DNA from 4 places in the Aurantimonas sp. genome. Region 2 is predicted to be linked to each of the others. Evidence: predicted binding sites of a transcription regulator. Region 2 holds the regulator's gene; each other region holds the start of a gene.

Region 1 (5,114 bases), on a different contig from region 2:
GCCTGTTCGGCGGCGAGCCGCGCAAGCCGGGCGCCTATGTTTCCCCTTCGGCCAGCGAGTTGCTGCCCAATGCCGCGGATGTGGGCGCAGCGCCGACCCGCGGCCTGCAGCGGTTCGACCCAATCGCCCTGCCCGTCGCGCCCGGCATTCCGAAGGCGCCGAAGATCGAGCTTCCGGGTCTGCCCGCCTACGCGCCGCAGAACATGCCCAGCCAGGACATCATCCGTTCGCGCGCGACGCTGACCCTGAAGGCGCGGCTGACCGAGGATGGCGAGCCGATCCCCAACGGGCTTGTCTGGCGGCTGTTCTCGGCCATTCCGGCCATCGACGGACGCGCGACGCTGATCGCCTCGTCCGAAAGCAGCGAAGCCAATTTCGAGGTCCCGGCGGGCTCCTACATCCTGCATGTCGGCTTCGGCCGCGCCGGGGTGGTGAAGCGGATCGACTTCACCGGCGTGAAGACGCAGGAGACGATCACGCTGAATGCCGGCGGCCTGCGGCTGGACGCCATGGTCGGCGACGGCCAGACGATCGAGCCGGCCCGCCTCTCCTTCGACGTCTACAGCGACGCGGAGAACGAGAGCGACCGCGACCTGATCGCCAGCGACGTGCCGCCCAACAAGGTGCTGCGGCTGAACGCCGGCACCTATCACATCGTGTCCAGCTACGGCTCGGTGAACGCCTCGGTGCGGGCCGACATCCGGGTCGAGCCGGGCAAGGTCACCGACGCGACCCTGCAGCACCGCGCCGCCCTTCTGACGATGAAGCTGGTGCGCGAGCCCGGCGGCGAGGCAATCGCCGACACGGCGTGGTCGGTGACCACGGCCTCGGGCGACCCGGTGCGCGAAAGCGTCGGCGCGTTTCCGTCGATGGTGCTGGCGTCGGGCGACTACGTCATCGTCGCCCGCAACAACGACAAGGTCTACCAGCGGGCCTTCGCGGTGGAACCCGGCCAGAACACCGACGTGGAAGTACTGACGTCGGATCTCGCGGAGACGCCGGACCCGCTTGCCGGATCGGGCGACTAGCCCCCTCGATCATCCCCTTCGGTCTAAGATCCGAATCAGGCGGCGATCGGTTCGAACTCCGACTGTGATTGGGCGGTCGGCCGCGCGAGACTGAACACGGCCTGGCGCAGGCGCTCGGTCAAGAGCCGGCGGTCGCCGATGGCGGACAATTCCCCGGATGTGATCAACGGCCCGATGCAGAGGTCGATGGACCGGCCGTATCTGCGCCGGAACTCGCCGATCAGCAGCCCGACGCGCAGCGTCATCGACCAGCGACTGACGAGATGGAACAGCGGCCCGTTCTGGCCGTGGACATGGATCGGTAGGACGGCGGCGCCGCCCGACCGGATCAGCCGCGCCGTGAACTGCTTCCAGGGCAGATCCGCAGCCTCGCCGAAGATCTTCGGCGCCGTGGCCACGCCGCCGGCCGGGAAGACGACGATGGTCGTGCCCTCGGCCAGGAGCCGCATCGCCTCCACCCGGGTCGCCATGTTGGCGGCCATCGCCGCGCGCGTCTCCTCGAAGGACACCGGCAGCCCATAGGCGGCCATTTCGGGGATCTTCATCAGGTCGGCATTGATCAGGATGCGGAACGGCCGGCCGAGCTGTTCGGCCAGGGCCAGAAGTGCAACGCCGTCGCCGATCCCGAAGGGATGGTTGGCGACCATCACCAGACGCTCGGGCAATGTTGCCGGGTCCGGCAGGCGGCCCTCGATCCGCAAGCTGATCCGCATCAGATCGAGCATCATGCCGAAGGCTGGCACATCGCCGGATGCGAGGTGGCGCTGCCAGACCGAATAGAGCCGGGCGAGCCGGCGGCGGCCGGAGAGCTCTTCCATGGAGCGGATGGCGAGGCGCCGGACGAGCGTGTCCGAGGGACGGGCGTAGGTCAGATGGGTCGTGGTTCGCATCGGCCGGCCATGAACGGTTTTCCCGTCCCTAGCCGACGACCGATGACAGGCCGATGACGAAAACGGGCCCCGGATCGGCTCCGGAGCCCGTCAGATGTTCGTCTCAGGCGACCTTGCGGCGCGCCTCCTGCCGGCGCTTCAGGTCCGGCGGCACTGCCTCGTCGGCGAGCGCCGCGACCGCATCGTCCAGCGCCATCGGCGTCTGTTCGCGCGCGCCCAGACGGCGGATGTTGACGGTCCGCTCCTCAGCCTCGCGCTTGCCGCAGACCATGATCACCGGGACCTTGGCCATGGAGTGCTCGCGGACCTTGTAGTTGATCTTCTCGTTGCGAAGATCGGTCTCGACCTGCAGGCCGGCCTGGCGCAGCTCCTCTGCGACCTGCAACGCATAGTCGTCGGCCTCCGAGGTGATCGTGGCCACGACGACCTGCAGCGGCGACAGCCACAGCGGCAGATGGCCGGCGCAGTTCTCGATCAGGATGCCGATGAAGCGCTCGACCGAGCCCAGCATCGCGCGATGCAGCATCACCGGCGTCTTCTTCTCCGAATCGCGATCGATGTAGAAGGCGCCGAAGCGGCCCGGCAGGTTGAAGTCCACCTGGTTGGTGCCGACCTGCCATTGCCGGCCGATCGCGTCGCGCAGGGTGTACTCGTATTTCGGGCCGTAGAACGCCCCGTCGCCCTCGGCGACCGCCGTGGTGATGCGGCCTGCGCCCTGCTCCTCGATGATGGCGAGAACGTCGCGCATCGAGGCTTCCGCCTTGTCCCACAATTCGTCGGACCCGACGCGCTTCTCGGGCCGCGTGGACAGCTTCACCAGCACGTCCTCGAAGCCGAAATCGCGATAGATCGACAGGATCAGATCGTTGATCTTCAGGCTCTCGGCGGTGATCTGCTCCTCGGTGCAGAAGACGTGGGCGTCATCCTGCGTGAAGGCGCGCACGCGCATCAGCCCGTGCAGCGCGCCGGACGGCTCGTAGCGATGCACGGCGCCGAACTCGGCGATCTTCAGCGGCAGGTCGCGATAGCTCTTCAGCCCGTGCTTGAAGATCTGCACGTGCCCCGGGCAGTTCATCGGCTTCAGCGCGAAGACCCGCTCGTCCTCGGTCTCGGTGACGAACATGTCCTCATGATATTTTTCCCAGTGCCCGGAGGTCTCCCAGAGCGAACGCTCGAGGAGCTGCGGCGCGTTCACTTCCTGATAGCCCTCGGCTTCCTGGCGCCGGCGCACATAGGAGACGAGCGTCTGGTAGAGACGCCAGCCCTTGGGATGCCAGAACACCGTGCCCGGTGCGTCCTCCTGGAAATGGAACAGGTCCATCTCGCGGCCGAGCCGCCGGTGGTCGCGCTTCTCGGCCTCTTCCAGCATGTGGAGATAGGCCGCGAGCTGCTCCTTGGTGGCCCAGGCGGTGCCGTAGATGCGCGTCAGCATCGGATTGTTGGAATCGCCGCGCCAGTAGGCGCCGGCCACCTTCATCAGCTTGAAGGCGTCGCCGATCTGTCCGGTCGCCGCCATGTGCGGTCCGCGGCAGAGGTCGAACCAGTCGCCCTGGCTGTAGATCTTAAGGTCCTGGCCTTCGGGAATCGCGTCGACGAGCTCGACCTTGTAGGCCTCGCCCTTCTCGGCGAAGACCGCCTTCGCCTTGTCGCGCGACCAGACCTCCTTGGTGAAGGGCGCGTTGCGACGGATGATCTCCGTCATCTTCTTCTCGATGACCGGCAGGTCGTCTGGCGTGAACGGCGTGTCGCGGGCGAAATCGTAGAAGAAGCCGTTTTCGATCACCGGGCCGATCGTGACCTGGGTGCCCGGCCACAATTCCTGCACCGCCTCGGCCATGACGTGCGCCGCATCGTGGCGGATCAGTTCCAGCGCACGCGGGTCGTCGCGGGTGATGATCTCGATCGCCCCGGCACGGCCGACCGGGTCGGCCAGGTCGCGGACCTCGCCGTCGAGCGCATAGGCGACGGATTTCTTGAGAAGCGATTTGGAGATGCCGCCCGCGATGTCACGGCCGCTCGTGTCGGCCTCGTATTCGCGCACGGATCCATCGGGGAAGGTCAGGGAAACGGCGTTCGCCATCATGTATCTCTTTCGTTCCAGTCCCGCCTACGATCGCGGGTGGTTGCTGTGACCGGCAACGGCCGGCCGAACGGTGGCAGTCGGGTACGATTGCTCAAGGGGTTCGGGCGGGATATATTTGGATGCGGCGTTCCGATGCAAGGGAGCCAGTTCGATGAACATCGAAATCCTGCAGCCGAAGCCTTTCGATCTTGTCGGAAGCCGGATCCTGATCGCCGGTAACGCGGTCGGCTTCGAGGGGCATCTGTCGATCCTCATCGGCGAAGGCCATGACGAGGTGTCCGCCTCCGCCACGGCGGGCTCGACATCGATCCGCCAGTTCCAGGCGGCGGTCGACATTCCCGACGGGACCGCCTTCACGCTCAACCGGCTGTTCGTGACCGTGTCCGACGACAGCGGCGGCGGCGACGGGGTGCCTCCCCCGACCGTGACGGTGCCGGTTCTCTACGGCCCGCTGATCCTGCCGGGCTTTTCCGGCTACTGGCTGCACCAGGTGGCCGCCGGCGACACGCTGTCGAAGCTGGCGCTGCGCTATTTCGACGACGCCACCAAGTTCCCGATCATCCATCAGGCGAACCAGCACATCGTCGCAAATCCGAGCCTGATCTTTCCCGGCCAGGTGCTGCGGATCCCGCGCGCCTTCTAAGCGCCAGCCAACCGGAGGCGGCCGCTAGTCCGGAGTGCGCTCCGCCGGGCGGCCCAGCCGCAGCAATCGCCACGGCGCCCACCAGCGGTGCTGTGGCGGCAGGGCTTCGGGAACATTGTCGATACCGCTGGTGCCGAACGGGCCACAGCGGCCGACGCGAAAGACGGACAGCCAGCCGCCGCTCCACAGGCCGTGGCGCGCCACGGCCTCATAGGCATATTCCGAGCAGGTCGGCAGATGCCGGCAATGGCTGCCGATCAGCGGAGACAGGGTCAGCTGGTATAGGCGCACGAGACCGAGGCCAAGATACCGGCCGGGCGTTGCCCGCCACGTGCCGGAATAGTTGCGCCCGGCTGCAATGCCGGCGTCGGCGGCATGGCGGGGATGGGCATCGTCGGTGCGGTGGTCGCAGCACATGGGCCTAGCGCCACGCCCTGGCTGACGGCACGACCCGGCCACTCAGGGTCACG
Region 2 (5,114 bases):
ACCGGTTCACGGACTTCATCGAGATCAACATCAACAATCTGGCGGCGGTGCCGTCGATCGTCTTCGGTCTCCTGGGCCTTGCGCTGTTCATCGGCGTCTTCGGACTGCCGCGTTCGGTGCCGCTGGTCGGCGGCATGGTGCTGTCGCTGATGACCCTGCCGACGATCATCATCGTCACCCGGAACGCCTTGAAGGCGGTGCCGCCCTCGATCCGCGAGGCGGCGCGCGGTGTCGGCGCCTCGGAGATGCAGGTGATCGGCCATCACGTCCTGCCGCTGGCCCTGCCGGGCATCCTCACCGGGGTGATCATCGGCCTGGCCCAGGCGCTCGGCGAGGCGGCGCCGCTGCTGCTGATCGGCATGAACGCCTTCATCACCTCGGCCCCGTCGGGTCCTCTCGACCCGTCGACGGCGCTTCCGACCCAGATCTTCATCTGGTTCGACAGCCCGGAACGCGGCTTCGTGGCGCGCACCAGTGCGGCCATCTGCGTGCTCCTGGCCTTCCTCTCGATCATGAACCTTACGGCGGTCCTTCTGCGACGCCGTCTCGAACGGCGCTGGTAGATATGCGACAGGAGACTCCCATGATGGAAAATATCCAGGTGTCGTTAGCGAAAGGGCCTGCCGTGCAACCTACCCGTCCGATCAAGATGCGATCCGAGAAGGTGACCGTCCATTACGGTCCGAAGCAGGCGCTCTACGACATCGATCTCGATGTCGAGGAGAACCAGGTGACGGCGCTCATCGGACCGTCGGGCTGCGGCAAGTCGACCTTCCTGCGCTGCCTGAACCGGATGAACGACACGATCGACATCGCCAAGGTGGGCGGCAAGATCACGCTGGACGGCGAGGACGTCTACGATCCGGCGATCGACGTGGTCGAGCTGCGGGCGCGGGTCGGCATGGTCTTCCAGAAGCCCAACCCGTTTCCGAAGTCGATCTTCGACAATGTCGCCTATGGTCCGAAGATTCACGGGCTCGCCTCGACCAAGGCCGAGCTCGAGGAGATCGTCGTCACCAGCCTGCGCAAGGCCGGCCTCTACGAAGAGGTAAAGGACCGGCTCGCCGAGCCGGGCACCGGCCTGTCGGGCGGCCAGCAGCAGCGCCTGTGCATCGCCCGCGCCATCGCGGTGTCGCCCGAGGTGATCCTGATGGACGAGCCCTGTTCGGCACTCGATCCGATCGCGACCGCCAAGGTCGAGGAACTGATCGACGAGCTGAAGCAGAACTACACCATCGTCATCGTCACCCATTCGATGCAGCAGGCGGCGCGCGTCTCGCAGCGCACGGCGATGTTCCATCTCGGCTATCTGGTGGAGGTCGGCCCGACGGAGAAGATGTTCTCCAACCCGGACGACAAGCGCACCCAGGACTACATCACCGGCCGCTTCGGCTGAACGAAGGCAAGGAAGCGTCATGCCCATGACCGAACATACAGTCACGTCCTACGAAGACGAGCTGAAGCTGATCGTCCGCCGGATCTCGGAAATGGGCGGGATGGCCGAGCGGATGGTCGAGCAGTCGGTCGCCGCGCTGATGCGCAGCGACTGGGGGCTGGCCCAGTCGGTGGTCGCCGACGACCTGCTGCTGGACGACGCCCAGCGGGCGCTCGACGAGCGGGCGATCATGACCATCGCCAAGCGCCAGCCGATGGCCGTCGACCTGCGCGAGATCGTCGGCGCCATCCGCATCTCCAACGATCTGGAGCGGATCGGCGACCTGGCCAAGAACATCGCCAAGCGGGTGATCGCGGTCCACGACCATGCCCATCCGGTGCAGCTGGTGCGCGGCATCGAGCATCTGTCGGAGATGGCGCTGGAGCAGCTCAAGGAAGTGCTCGACGCCTATGGCGAGCGGGACTACGAGCGCGCGCTCGCCATGCGCGAGAACGACGAGCAGATCGATGCGATGTACACCTCGATCTTCCGCGAGCTCCTGACCTACATGATGGAGGATCCGCGCAACATCACCTCCTGCACGCATCTCCTGTTCTCGGCCAAGAACATCGAGCGGATCGGCGATCACGCCACCAACATCGCCGAGACGGTCTATTACATCCAGACCGGCAAGCAGCTCGAAAACGAGCGGCCGAAGGGCGACAACACGGCGACGATGACCCAGCCGGTGCCGAACGACCCGCCGAGCCAGGCTGACGAGGGCTGACAGCAATGAGCGCACGGATCGTCGTCGTCGAGGACGAGGAAGCCCTCGGCATTCTCCTGCGGTACAATCTCGAGGCCGAAGGCTACGTCGTCGACGTCATCGACCGGGGCGACGAGGCCGACATCCGGCTGAAGGAGGAGGTGCCAGATCTCCTGATCCTCGACTGGATGCTGCCCGGCCTGTCGGGCGTTGAGCTCTGCCGGCGGCTGCGCCAGCGCGAGGAGACCGAGCGCCTGCCGATCCTGATGCTGACGGCACGCGGCGAGGAGAGCGAGCGGGTGCGCGGCCTGTCGGTCGGCGCGGACGACTATGTCGTCAAGCCGTTCTCGACGCCGGAGCTGATCGCCCGTGTGCGGGCCATGCTGCGCCGCTCCAAGCCCGAGAAGATCTCCAGTCAGCTCGTCGCCGGCGACATCGATCTCGACCGCGAGACCCATCGGGTGCGGCGCGCCGGCCGCGAGCTCAAGCTCGGACCGACCGAGTTCAAGCTGATGGAATTCTTCATGCAGTCGCCGGGCCGGGTGTTCTCCCGCGAGCAGTTGCTCGACGGCGTCTGGGGCCGCGACATCTATGTCGACGAGCGCACGGTGGACGTGCATGTCGGCCGGCTGCGCAAGGCGATCAATCGCGGCCGCGAGCGCGACCCGATCCGCACCGTGCGCGGCGCCGGCTATGCGCTGGATGAGCAGTTCAGCGCCGCCAGGTCCCCGGCCGCGCCGGCCCGCACGCGACTGAGTGCCGGCGCCTGACGCGTCTCCCCCCGGCTTCTTCACGAGCCTGAAACGCAAACACCCCGCGCGGCCTGGCCACGCGGGGTGTTTTGCATTTGGTAGGGCCTGCGGCGCCTAGCGCGCGCGGCGGCGATCCGAGAAGGGCTGGAAGGCCAGCTTGGCGTGATAGGCGCAATAGGGCGAGGCATCGCGGGCGTTGTTGCCGCAGAAATGGAAGTCCGGCTTCATCGGGTCGCCGACCGGCCATTTGCAGGTCGTCTCGGTCAGTTCGACGAGGCTGAGCTTGCGGGCGATCGGCACCACTTCGGCGCTCTCGCGCTCCTGCGGCTGGTCCATCACCTCGAGCTCTTCCTCCGGCTCCATCTTCAGCGCGGTGGCGCCCATGGTGCGCGGCATGGAACGGCTCGGGGCCTGCTGCTGCGAGGCGGCGACCAGACGGGCCGGCACCACCATCTCGACGGTCTCGACCTCGGCCGTGCGGCGCGGGGCAGGGCGCTCGACGGCAACCGGCTGCGCGACATTCGGCTGGCGGGCCCGCGATTCGAGTTTCAGGCGGTGCACCTTGCCGATCACGGCGTTGCGGCTGACGCCGCCCAGGCGGTCGGCGATCTGGCTGGCGCTCAGGCCTTCGGTCCAGAGCTGCTTGAGCAGCTCCACGCGTTCGTCAGTCCAGCCCATGGCAAGCTCCTTTCGGCATAGTCGCGACGGCTGGAATCCCTCCACAAGCGCGACGGCTGACCGCGCCAGAACGCACAAGATATATTGAGGAACTAGGTCCGCCGCACGAAATCTAGTATCTTGACGGCAAGATAGCCCAGCCGCGGACTCGCTGACAAGGCTCGCCGGGGACGCAGGGGAATCGTTTGGGGCTTTTCCCCAGCCTTTGTTGCCGCCCGTGACGTTCGTCAAGCCTATGACCGACAAGCAGGGCGAAAATGCGGTTCGATTGACACCGCGTCGGCTCGCCATGGTATAGCGGAAGCTCCGAAGTCTCGGAAAACGCTCGAAAGCCTGCCCCATCGGCAGGCTTTGGCGTTTCAAGCATCCCGCCCCAGCGGTTCGCGCGCCGAACCGATCCCGCAACAACAACCGGATCCGACCCTTACGATCCAGCAAAGTCAAAGGCCATGGCTGACACGACGGACCATTCCTCGCCGCTCTTCGAGACCTATGCACGCGCGCCGCTCGCCTTCGAGCGCGGCAGCGGCGTCTGGCTGGAGACGCGCGACGGCCGACGTTTCATGGACTTTGGCGGCGGCATCGCGGTGAACTGCCTCGGCCATGCCCATCCGCATCTCGTCGAGACGATGAAGGCGCAGGCCGAGAAGCTGTGGCACGTCTCCAATCTCTACGAGATCCCCGACCAGACGCGGATGGCCGAACGGCTGACGGCGGCGACCTTCGCCGACCGCGCCTTCTTCGCCAATTCCGGCGCCGAGGCGGTGGAATGCGCGATCAAGACGGCGCGGCGCTATCACTACGTCAACGGCGCGCCGGAGCGCTATCGCATCCTGACCTTCGAGGGCGCCTTTCACGGGCGCACGCTGGCGACCATCGCGGCCGGCGGGCAGAAGAAGTATCTCGAGGGTTACGGCCCGAAGGTCGAAGGCTTCGACCAGCTGCCCTTCGGCGACCATGACGCGCTGCGCGAGGCGGCGGCGCAGCCGGACGTCGCGGCGATCCTGATCGAGCCGATCCAGGGCGAGGGGGGCATTCGCAGCGTGCCGCCCATGTGCCTGACGGGCCTGCGCGAGATGTGCGACAATCTCGGCATCCTCCTGATCTACGACGAGGTGCAGACCGGCGTCGGGCGGACCGGCAAGTTCTTCGCCTATCAGCATTCGGGCGCCGCGCCGGACATCCTCGCCTCGGCCAAGGGCATTGGCGGCGGCTTTCCGCTCGGCGTGTGCCTGGCGACGGAGCGGGCGGCCAGCGGCATGACGCCGGGCTCGCACGGCACGACCTATGGCGGCAGCCCGCTGGCGATGGCCATCGGCAATGCTGTGCTCGACGTGGTGCTGGACGACGGCTTCCTCGACCATGTCCACGACATGTCGCTGCAGCTCAAGCAGTCGCTGGCCTCGCTCTCGGACCGCTATCCCGACGTGATCGAGGCGGTGCGCGGCGAGGGGCTGCTGATCGGGCTGAAGGCCAAGGTGCCGAACGGCGAACTCGTGGCGCAGATGCGCGAGGAAGGACTTCTGGCGGTACCGGCGGGCGA
Region 3 (5,114 bases), on a different contig from region 2:
CATAGGTGTCGAGGAAGAACTTGGTGTCCTCCTGCGAAATCAGGAGACTCATGGCGGCAAATTTGTGCGCCTCGTCACGCACGCCGACGACCTGGCTGATGTCGCGGACATGGTGCGGGAAACGCCCCTCCAGCCCGCAGACCAGCGCGTCGGCCTCGCCGCGCGACACTGCGACGGCGCCGATCACCGTGGTGTTGGTGCGCACGATCGTGCGGGCGGTGTCCGGATTGACGCCCTTGCGGCCGACCTTCGAGAAATAATGGTCGACATAGTCGCGGTAGCGCGGATCGTCCTCGGGGTTGATGACCTCGAAATCCTCGTTCGGCCGGATGCGCAGGCCGTAGCGCTCGAGCCGGGCGGCGATGACGCCGGGACGGCCGATCAGGATCGGCGCGCAGATCTTCTCTTCCAGAAGCACCTGGGCGGCGCGCAGCACCCGCTCGTCCTCGCCGTCGGAGAAGATCACCCGCTTGCCGGAATCCGTCGCGATGCGGAAGATCGGCTTCATGATCAGGCCGGAGCGGAAGACGAAGCGGTTCAGCCGGTCGAGATAGGCCGGCATGTCCTCGATCGGGCGCGCCGCGACGCCGTCGGCCTCGGCGGCCCTGGCAACCGCCGGGGCGATTTTCAGGATCAGCCGCGGATCGAAGGGGGCGGGGATCAGATAATCCGGCCCGAAGACCGGCGTGTCCGAGCCATAGGCCTTGGCCGCGACCTCGGAAACCTCCTCGCGGGCCAGCGCCGCGATGGCGTCGACCGCTGCGGTCTTCATGCCCTCGGTGATGCCGGTGGCACCGCAGTCCAGCGCGCCGCGGAAGATGTAGGGGAAGCACAGGACGTTGTTGACCTGGTTCGGGAAGTCCGACCGCCCGGTGCAGATCATCGCGTCGGGCCGCACCTGCTTGGCGAGGTCCGGCATGATCTCCGGCTTCGGATTGGCCAGCGCCATGATCATCGGCTTGGCGGCCATCTTTTCCAGGAGCTCGGGCTTCAGGACACCGCCGGCCGACAGGCCCAAGAAGACGTCGGCCCCGTCGATGACCTCGGCGAGGGTCCGCTTGTCGGTCTTCTTCGCATAGACCGCCATCCAGCGGTCCATCCGCTTCTCGCGGCCTTCATAGACCACGCCCTCGATGTCGGTGCAGGTGATGTTCTCGCGCTTGGCGCCGAGCTCGACCAGGAGATTGAGGCAGGCGATCGCCGCCGCACCCGCGCCGGAGGTGACGATCTTGGCGTTCTCCAGCGACTTGCCGGCCAGCATCAAGCCGTTGCGGATCGCCGCCGCGACGATGATCGCGGTGCCGTGCTGGTCGTCGTGGAAGACCGGGATCGCCATGCGCTCGCGCAGCCGCGACTCGACCTCGAAACATTCCGGCGCCTTGATGTCCTCGAGGTTGATGCCGCCGAAGGTCGGCTCCATCGCCGCGACGACGTCGCAGATATGGTCGATCTCGTGGGCGTCGATCTCGATGTCGAAGACGTCGATGTCGGCGAATTTCTTGAACAGGACCGCCTTGCCTTCCATCACAGGCTTGGAGGCGAGGGGACCGATGTCGCCGAGACCGAGGACGGCGGTGCCGTTGGAGACCACGCCGACGAGATTGGCGCGGCTGGTATAGATCGCGGCCAGCGACGGATCGGCCTCGATGGCAAGGCACGGCGCGGCGACGCCCGGCGAATAGGCCAGCGCCAGATCGCGCTGGTTGCCCAGGGTCTTGGTCGCCTGGATCGCCAGTTTTCCGGGCTTGGGATAGCGGTGATAGAAGAGGGCCTGTTCGTCGAGATCGCCCATGTTCGGCCGATCCTTGGCGGTTTCCTGTTCGGACATTCCTGCTCCTCCATCCCGGCGTCGCAGCGCGATGATGGCGGCGGCGACGTGTCGCGCTTCTTCTAACGTATCGATCCCGGCAGGCAACCGGACCACGCCGCTCGTCCACCGCCGGAAGCGAGCTGCCGGAGCGTCACACGACTGCAATCAGAATCGTGCATTTCCCGAGCAACGCAAAGGCTTTAACCGGGGCAAGGCACGGGATGGCGACCATGCACAAGCTGACGACGGCGCGGCATTTCCGGACATTGTTCCTGTCCGACGTGCATCTGGGCTCCAAGGCGGCCCAGGCCGAGATGCTGGTCGACTTCCTGCGTCTGCACGATGCCGAGACGATCTATCTCGTCGGCGACATCATCGACGGCTGGCGGCTGAAACGCTCCTGGCACTGGCCGCAGGCCCATAACGACGTGGTGCAGAAGCTGCTGCGCAAGGCGCGCAAGGGCGCCCGTATCGTCTATGTGCCCGGCAATCACGACGAGTTCCTGCGCGATTTTCCCGGCCATCATTTCGGCGGTGTCGAGGTCAAGCGCACCGACATTCACACCACCGCCGACGGCCGCCGCTTCCTGGTGATGCATGGCGACGAATTCGATGTGGTGGTCCGCAACGCCCGGCTGCTCGCCTATCTCGGCGACTGGGCCTACGACATGGCGATCTCGATCAATGTCGTCTTCAACTATGTCCGCCGCCGGCTCGGCTTTCCCTATTGGTCGATCTCGCAATGGGCCAAGCTGAAGGTCAAGAACGCCGTCAATTTCATCGGCGCCTTCGAAACCGCGCTTGCCGACGAGGCGGCGCGCCACGGCTGCGACGGCGTCATCTGCGGCCATATCCACCATGCCCAGATGACCCGCCACGGCGCGGTCGAATATGTGAACACCGGCGACTGGGTCGAAAGCTGCACCGCCGTAGCCGAGCGCCATGACGGCTCCTTCGAGCTCATCCACTGGGCGCATCTGGTCGGCGAGCGCTCAGCGGCGCCCGAGACGGCCTCCGAGCGCGAGACGGCAGAACCAGACGCGGCGCGCGTCGAGGCGGCCTGACATGACCCGCATCCTGATCGCCACCGACGCCTGGGAGCCGCAGGTCAACGGCGTGGTGCGCACGCTGTCGAGCCTTGCCCAGCAGCTTCGCGGCCGGGGCAGGGACGTGCGCATCGTCGGCCCCACCGACTTTCGCACCGTCGCCTGTCCGACCTATCCGGAAATCCGGCTGGCGCTGGCGTCGGCCGACGCGCTCGGCCGCATCATCCGCGACTATCAGCCGGACGTCATCCACATCGCCACCGAAGGCCCGATCGGCTATGCGGCGCGCCGGGCGGCGCTGCGGGCCGGCCGTCCCTTCACCACCAGCTTCCACACGCGGTTTCCCGAATATCTCAGCAAGCGGGCGCCGATCCCGGAGAACCTGACCTATGCGCTGCTGCGGCGTTTCCATGCGCCGGCCACCGCCTGCCTGGTGCCGACCGAATCGATGCGCCAGACGCTGGCGGGGCTCGGCTTCGCCAATCTCGTGACCTGGACCCGCGGCGTCGACCGCAGCCTGTTCCGGCCGCAGCCGAAGGTCGATCTCGGACTGCCGGGACCGGTCTTCCTGACCGTCTCGCGGGTCGCGCCGGAAAAGAACATCGAGACCTTTCTCGATCTCGACCTGCCGGGCTCCAAGGTCGTCGTCGGCGACGGGCCGATGCTGCCCGAACTGCGCCGGCGCTATCCGGGCGTGCATTTTGCCGGCAGCCAGACCGGGGAGGCACTCAGCAGCTATTACGCCGCTGCCGACGTCTTCGTGTTTCCTTCGCTCACCGACACCTTCGGCATCGTGCTGATCGAGGCACTGGCCTGCGGCGTACCGGTGGCGGCCTATCCGGAGCCCGGACCGCTGGATGTCGTCGGCGACACGAAGGCCGGCTGCATCTCCTCAGATCTGCGCGAGGCGTGCCTTGCCGCGCTGACGCTGGAGCGGGCCGACGCGCTGGAGCGCTCGCTCGCCTATAGCTGGGAAGCCTGCGCCGACATCTTCCTGTCGGCGACCGAGGCCCTGCAGGTGCAGCCGGAACTGCAGCTCGCCGGCTGACCGCTTCGACGCAAGCGCCAAATGCGTTGCATCCTCGGCAGAGACAAATCGCCTAGCCCCAGAGCTTCGGGCTCGGCGGCGAGACGGTTGCATCCGTATAGACGAGGCCGCCGCTGCGGTCCTTGGCCAGGAGCAGGGGCCCGTCGAGATCGACGAACTCGGCCACCTGCGCGAGCAGCACCGCCGGCGCCATCGCCAGCGAGGTGCCGACCATGCAGCCGATCATCACGCCGAAGCCCATCTCGTGGGCGCGCTCAACCAGCCGCAGGCCTTCAGTCAGGCCGCCGGTCTTGTCGAGCTTGACGTTCACGAAGTCATAGCGCCCGACCAGCTTGTCGAGATCGTCCGCCGTGTGCACCGATTCATCGGCGCAGATCGGCACCGGATGCGGAATGTCGGCGAGGATGGCGTCGTTACCGGCAGGCAGCGGCTGCTCGACGAGGACGGCGTTGGCCGCGGCCGCCGCCAGCATGTGCTCGCGGATATTGTCGGCGCTCCAGCCTTCATTGGCGTCGAGGATCAGTTTCGAGTGCCGCGAGGCGGCATGAACGGCCCGGATGCGGCCGACATCGTTGTCCGTGCCGACCTTGACCTTCAACAGCGAGCGGTTGGCGACGCGGGCGGCGGCCCCCATGCTGTCGGCATCGCCGAGCCCGATCGTATAGGCCGTTTCCACCGGGCGCGGGGCGCTGCCGCAGATGATCGATGCGGCTCTGCGGCTGTTCGACTTGGCTTCCAGGTCCCACAGGGCGCAGTCGACCGCGTTGCGGGCGGCACCCGCCGGGAGCAGCTCGCCGATCCGTTCGCGCGACGCGCCGGCCTCGATCGCCGCGCGCACCTCCTCGATCTGTTCGCGGACACTGTCGATGCTCTCGCCATAGCGCGCATAGGGCACACATTCGCCGCGGCCCTCGCCGAACTCGTCGCCGATCTGGGTCGTCACGACCACCGCCTCGGTCTTGGCGCCGCGGGCGATCCGGAACTCCTGCGCCAGCGGGAAATGCTCGACTGTGACTGAAAGACGACGCGGCATGGTGAAAACATCCTCAACGGCCGCCGCTGCGGCGGTCATTCCATGACAAGACGTGACTGGACGCCTAAAGGTGGTGCCAGATAGGCCCCGGCTCTGCGTCGCCGCGAATCGGCACCGCGTCAAGCGTGGTGCCCGCCTGTGGCGCTGACATGGTTCTCGAGCAGGTTCTTCCAAGGG
Region 4 (5,114 bases), on a different contig from region 2:
CCCGTCGCACCAATGTCGACAAGATGGAAGGCTGCCTGCAGCATGGAAAACGGGACGTAGTCCGAGGACAAGATGTCGAGGAGGCCGAGCCGAAGCAGTTCGATCGCCGAGATGTTGCCCGAGTGCGAACCGCCGCGCACGATATTCGGCGCGCCCATCAGGACATGTAGACCAGCGACGCGCGAAGCGGACGCCGCTTCCAGGGTCGTCGGGAATTCGGCAATGCTCATGCCCAGCGCCAGGGCCTCGTCGACATGGGCGACTGTCGCATCGTCATGGGAAGCCAGTGCGATGCCGCGCTCCCGGCATATCTCTGCGATATCGCGGCGGTGTCGGTCGGCGAATTCCGTCGACTCGGCCAGCCGCTTGCTGCTGAAGCTCTCGAACGCGGTGTCCGAGAGGCCGAGCTTCTTCTGGTAATAGGTCCGGTACGCCCCGAGATCGGCGAATTGCCGCTGGCCGGGTGCATGGTCCATCAGCGAGACGAGCTTCAGGAGGGGATTGCCCGCCAATCCGGCAAAGCCGGTCAGCACATCCGCGGCAGAAACTTCGCAGCGCAGATGGATGTAGTGGTCGGCGCGCACCCGTTCTTCGTTGACGGCCCTGCCGATCGTCTCTCCCATCTCGGCCATTTCGTCGGCGGTGAGCGTGGCGTTTTCGTCGGTACCGACCCGCAGCGCGTCGAAGACCGTGGTGATGCCCGAGCCGGCGATCTGGGTATCGTGCGCCTGGATGGCGGCCATCTTGTTCCACAGCACCTTCGGCCGCGGCATGAAATGCCCCTCGATATGGTCGGTATGCAGCTCGACGAGACCGGGGATGAGTGTGTCGCCATCCATGTCCTGCCCAGTCCTTGCCGGGCCCTCGCCGATCTCCGCGATCAGTTCGCCGTGCAGGGCCAGGTGCCCGTGGAGGACCGTATCGGCGGTGACGATGCGGGCGTTGGTCAGAACTGTTTCGTGCGGCATGTCAAAAGGTTTCTGGGCTGAGGGCTTGCGGGGTGAGAATGGCGCCGGCCGCTGCCTTTTCGGCGCGCGCAGCGTCGACCCTCAGGTGACGAAACGCCGGAGCTGCTGCGACAGGAGGTCGGTCAGCACCACCGACAGGACGATGATGATCAGGATGGCGGCGGATTGCGGATAGTAGAAACCGCGGACCGACTCGAACAGGACCTGACCGATGCCGCCGGCCCCGATGACCCCCAGGACCGTCGCGGCCCGCACATTGGATTCGAAGCGGTAGAGCGCATAGGAAATCCACAGCGGCAGGACCTGCGGGATCACCCCGAAGACGATTTCCTGCAGCTTCGATGCGCCGGTGGCGCGAATACCCTCCACCGGACGCGGGTCGATCGCCTCGACGGCCTCGGAGAACAGCTTGGCGAGAATACCCGTCGTGTGGATGAACAGCGCCATGACGCCGGCAAACGGTCCGAGCCCGACGGCGACGACGAACAGCACGGCCCAGACGATCTCGTGGATGGCGCGGAAGAAGTCCATCAGCCGGCGACAGGGCTGCAGGATGTACCAGGGCACCATGTTGTGCGCCGACAGGATGCCGAAGGGGATGGCGAGCAGCACGGACAGGACGGTGCCCCACAGGGCGATCTGCACCGTGACGACCATCTCCTCGGCGTAGTAGCGCCAGTCGGTGAAGTCGGGATTGGCGAAGCCGGCGGCGTATTGCGCCATGTTGTCGGCATCGGTGAAGAGATAGGTCCAGCGTCCCATCTCGGCCGGTGCCCAGCTCCACAGAAGGGCGGCCGCAAGCCCGCCCCAGATCACCGCGTTCCAGGCACTGCGAGACCAGTCGCGGCCGGCATTCAGGTCGGGGGCAGCGGGGCGCGAGAGAGAAACCGCGTCGTCGGTCATCGGGCATCCTGTGATCGGCGAAACCGGCCGGCGCCTGGATACGGTGCCGGCCGGAGGGATGTGGCGAAGCGTGCGGCGGGCAGGCCCGCCGCCGCGTGACGCGTCAGCTCTGCGGAGCGCTCTTGATCTTCTTCTCGTAGCCGGCCTTTTCGGCTTCGAGCTTCTCGATCTCGGCTGTCTTCTCCTCGGCGCTCCTGGAGTCGTCGGCCTCGATCTGGGCGATCGTCTTCGACAGTTCCATCACGCGGATCGGCAGGAGCTGGTCATTGGTGGATGCGACGAATGGCGCCCATTCGAGGCCGGCAAGGACTTCCTTCTCGTGTGCCACGTCACCGGTCGACTGGTCCGTGCCGTAGGTCACGAAGAACTTCTTGATCTTGTCCTTGCTCTCCTGCGGCAGGTTGGTGTTCCACACGATCGGATCGGCCGGGATCAGCGGCGACTTCCAGATCACCTTGATCTTGGCGAAGGCGTCCGGATTGTTCTTCTCGATGAGGGCAAGGCTCTCGGTATTGTTCGCCGCCGCATCGACCTGGCCGTTGGCGACGGCCATGGCGTTGGTCTCGTGGTTGGCGTTGGTGACGTTCTTGAAGCACTCCTTCGGGTCGACGCCGTTGGCGGCGAAGACGAAGGTCATCGGGACGAGATAGCCGGAGGTCGAGTTCGGGTCACCGAGGCCGAAATTCAGCGACTGGTCGCATTTCAGGAGATCCTCGACCTTCTCGAGCGGCGAGTCCTTCGGTGCGAGCACCAGCGACCAGTAGCCGGGATTGCCGGAGATATCGACGGTCTGGGCGAAGATCTCGCCATTGGCGCGATCGACGGCTTCCATGGCGGACTTGTTGCCGTACCAGGCGAGCTGCACCTTGTCGAAACGCATGCCCTCAATGACGCCGGCATAGTCGGACGCGAAGAAGGGCTTCACGGCGAGGCCGGTCTTCTCTTCCATGTCGGCGAGGAACGGCTCCCATTTTGGCCGCAGGTTCTGCTGGCTCTCGGTGGAGATGATGCCGAAGGCGAGCTCGTTCTGGGCAAGGGCCGTGGTCGAGATGCCGGCGACCATCGTGGCGGCGGCGAGTGTGCGAAGAACCATGTTCATGGCGTTGTTCCCCTGTTGCGTTTGGTTGTCGTGATGACTTCAGGCCGGTACCAGCGCCGGTGCGGTCACCGGCGCCTGCTTCGTCGCCCGGACGCGCCTGTCGGCGTCGACCGGCAGTGCGTCCGGAAGGACGAGCTCTTCCGAATCCGCGCCGTAGAGCTCGGTCAGAAAGGCGTTGGTCAGTGCGTGGGAGGGGCCGTCATAGACGACCTCGCCGCCGCGCAGCGCGATGGTGCGGGGGCAGTAGCGGCGGGCATATTCGACCTGATGCAGCGACACGACGGCGGTGATCCCGTCGGTGCGGTTGATCTCGGCGATCACGTCCATGACGCGGCGGGCCGACGCAGGATCGAGCGAGGCGATCGGCTCGTCGGCAAGGATGACGCGTGATTTCTGCACAAGGCAGCGGGCGATGGCCGCGCGCTGCTGCTGGCCGCCGGACAGGGTGGAGGCGCGCTGCCAGGCGACTTCCGGAATGCCGACGCGGCCGAGCGCGGCACGCGCCGCAAGCTTCTCATCGCGCGAGAACCAGCCGAGCGTGCCGCGCCAGCGCGGAATGCGGCCGAGATTGCCGAGGAGGACATTGGTGATGACCGGCAGCCGCGAGACGAGATTGAACTGCTGGAAGATGACGCCGATCTCGCGGCGCATGGCGCGCGCGCCGGCGCCGAGCCGGCCGTCGGACTGGATCGGCGCGCCGAACAGCGCGATGCTCGATCCGGTGCCGCGGTCGGCGCGTTCGAGGCCGGCGATATGGCGGATCAGCGTCGACTTGCCGGAACCGGACGCGCCGATCAGCGCGACCATTTCGCCTTCGGCAATGGTCAGGCTGACCTTGTCGAGCGCCTGCTTCAGAGCGAAGCGCTTGGACAGGTCTTTGATCGCTATGGCGCTCATGCGGGTCCCCCGTCCAGCGTCTCGACGGGTGACTCTTAGGAGCGCTCCATGTGGGTGCGATGACGACTTTCTAAACGTTCGATGACAGCCGCTCGGCAGCATCGAAGCGCGGCGGATTATCCGCCGTGCCGGTCGAGAAACGCCTGTGCATCAAGGCTCTGGAAGTCGGCGAGGGCGGTGCGCAGCGTCTCGTGCGGCCAGTCCCACCACGCCAGCGCATCCATGCGAGCGCCGATCTCGGCGGCAAAACGCGGCCGGATCGGCCGGGCGGGAACGCCGCCGACGATCGTGTAAGCCGGCACGTCCTTCGAGACGACCGCGCCCGCGCCGATCACGGCGCCGTTGCCGATGGTGACACCGGGCAGGATCGTCGCGCCATGGCCGATCCAGACATCGTGGCCGATGGCGACCCGGTGCGCGCGGCGCCAGGCGAAGAAGCACGCTTCGTTCTCTTCACCATCGAAATAATCACCGGCCCGGTAGGTGAAATGGTGCTGGGTGGCGCGCCATGTCGGGTGGTTGGTGGCGTTGATGCGGACGCAAGCGGCGATGTTCACGAACTTGCCGATCGCCGTGCACCAGATGCTGCCGTCTTCCATCACGTGGGAATAGTCGCCGAGGACGGTCTCGGTCAGGCGGCAGCGTTCGGCGATCTCGGTGTAGCGCCCGAGAGCGCAATCCTCGATCTCGGCGCTGGGGTGAACCAGCGGCGATAGGGAGAGCTTCGGCATTCAGGCCGCCTTGCGGGCGGAGAAGGCGGAGACGTCGATGATCCGCGTCGCGATCCGCTCGCGCACCGCCGCATCGTGGAAGATGCCGAGCACGGCGGTGCCCGCCACGGTCTTGGCCTCGATCATCTCGCAGACCACGTCGCGGTTCTGCGCGTCGAGCGAGGCGGTCGGTTCGTCGAGCAGCAGCAGCGGGTGGTCGGTGATGAAGCCGCGGGCGATGTTCACCCGCTGCTTCTCGCCGCCGGAGAAGGTGGCGGGCGGCAGCTCGAACAGCGGCTCGGGCAGATTGAGGCGGGCCAGCAGAACGCGAGCCCGTTCGCGCGCCGCCTCGGGCGCGATGCCGCGGGCGACGAGCGGCTCAGCGACGACGTCGAGCGCCGGCACGCGCGGGATGGCGCGCAGGAACTGGCTGACATAGCCGATCGCGTCGCGGCGAAGGGCGATGATCCGGCGCGGGTCGCCGGTGGCGAGGTCCATCTCGTTGCCAGTGGCCCCGTCGCGGATCAGGATTTCCCC

Evidence for each region. The regulator PhoB, encoded in region 2, activates phosphate uptake and scavenging genes when phosphate is short. The targets are predictions, from matches to a motif close to TGTCATNNANCTGTCAT.
Region 1: the regulator PhoB is predicted to act here: its motif matches at 1,961-1,977, upstream of ACEQX1_RS00070 (1-acyl-sn-glycerol-3-phosphate acyltransferase).
Region 3: the regulator PhoB is predicted to act here: its motif matches at 1,960-1,976, upstream of ACEQX1_RS00750 (UDP-2,3-diacylglucosamine diphosphatase).
Region 4: the regulator PhoB is predicted to act here: its motif matches at 3,916-3,932, upstream of phnC (phosphonate ABC transporter ATP-binding protein).

What each region holds. Positions count from the first base shown of each region.
Region 1 covers NZ_CAXPJM010000002.1:5,449-10,562, forward strand. Annotated here, with positions in the region: gene ACEQX1_RS00065 (hypothetical protein) at 1-1,028, shown strand, start outside; gene ACEQX1_RS00070 (1-acyl-sn-glycerol-3-phosphate acyltransferase) at 1,064-1,918, opposite strand; gene thrS (threonine--tRNA ligase) at 2,022-3,998, opposite strand; gene ACEQX1_RS00080 (Gmad2 immunoglobulin-like domain-containing protein) at 4,153-4,644, shown strand; gene yidD (membrane protein insertion efficiency factor YidD) at 4,669-5,061, opposite strand; gene ACEQX1_RS00090 (iron-sulfur cluster assembly scaffold protein) at 5,110-5,114, opposite strand, start outside.
Region 2 covers NZ_CAXPJM010000028.1:49,465-54,578, reverse strand. Annotated here, with positions in the region: gene pstA (phosphate ABC transporter permease PstA) at 1-563, shown strand, start outside; gene pstB (phosphate ABC transporter ATP-binding protein PstB) at 587-1,396, shown strand; gene phoU (phosphate signaling complex protein PhoU) at 1,416-2,162, shown strand; gene phoB (phosphate regulon transcriptional regulator PhoB) at 2,168-2,911, shown strand; gene ACEQX1_RS12170 (GcrA family cell cycle regulator) at 3,008-3,571, opposite strand; gene ACEQX1_RS12165 (aspartate aminotransferase family protein) at 4,021-5,114, shown strand, end outside.
Region 3 covers NZ_CAXPJM010000002.1:140,794-145,907, reverse strand. Annotated here, with positions in the region: gene ACEQX1_RS00755 (NADP-dependent malic enzyme) at 1-1,828, opposite strand, end outside; gene ACEQX1_RS00750 (UDP-2,3-diacylglucosamine diphosphatase) at 2,032-2,874, shown strand; gene ACEQX1_RS00745 (glycosyltransferase family 4 protein) at 2,876-3,904, shown strand; gene dgcA (N-acetyl-D-Glu racemase DgcA) at 3,957-4,937, opposite strand.
Region 4 covers NZ_CAXPJM010000003.1:49,921-55,034, forward strand. Annotated here, with positions in the region: gene ACEQX1_RS01265 (alpha-D-ribose 1-methylphosphonate 5-triphosphate diphosphatase) at 1-968, opposite strand, end outside; gene phnE (phosphonate ABC transporter, permease protein PhnE) at 1,050-1,871, opposite strand; gene phnD (phosphonate ABC transporter substrate-binding protein) at 1,975-2,970, opposite strand; gene phnC (phosphonate ABC transporter ATP-binding protein) at 3,010-3,867, opposite strand; gene ACEQX1_RS01285 (DapH/DapD/GlmU-related protein) at 3,984-4,598, opposite strand; gene phnL (phosphonate C-P lyase system protein PhnL) at 4,599-5,114, opposite strand, start outside.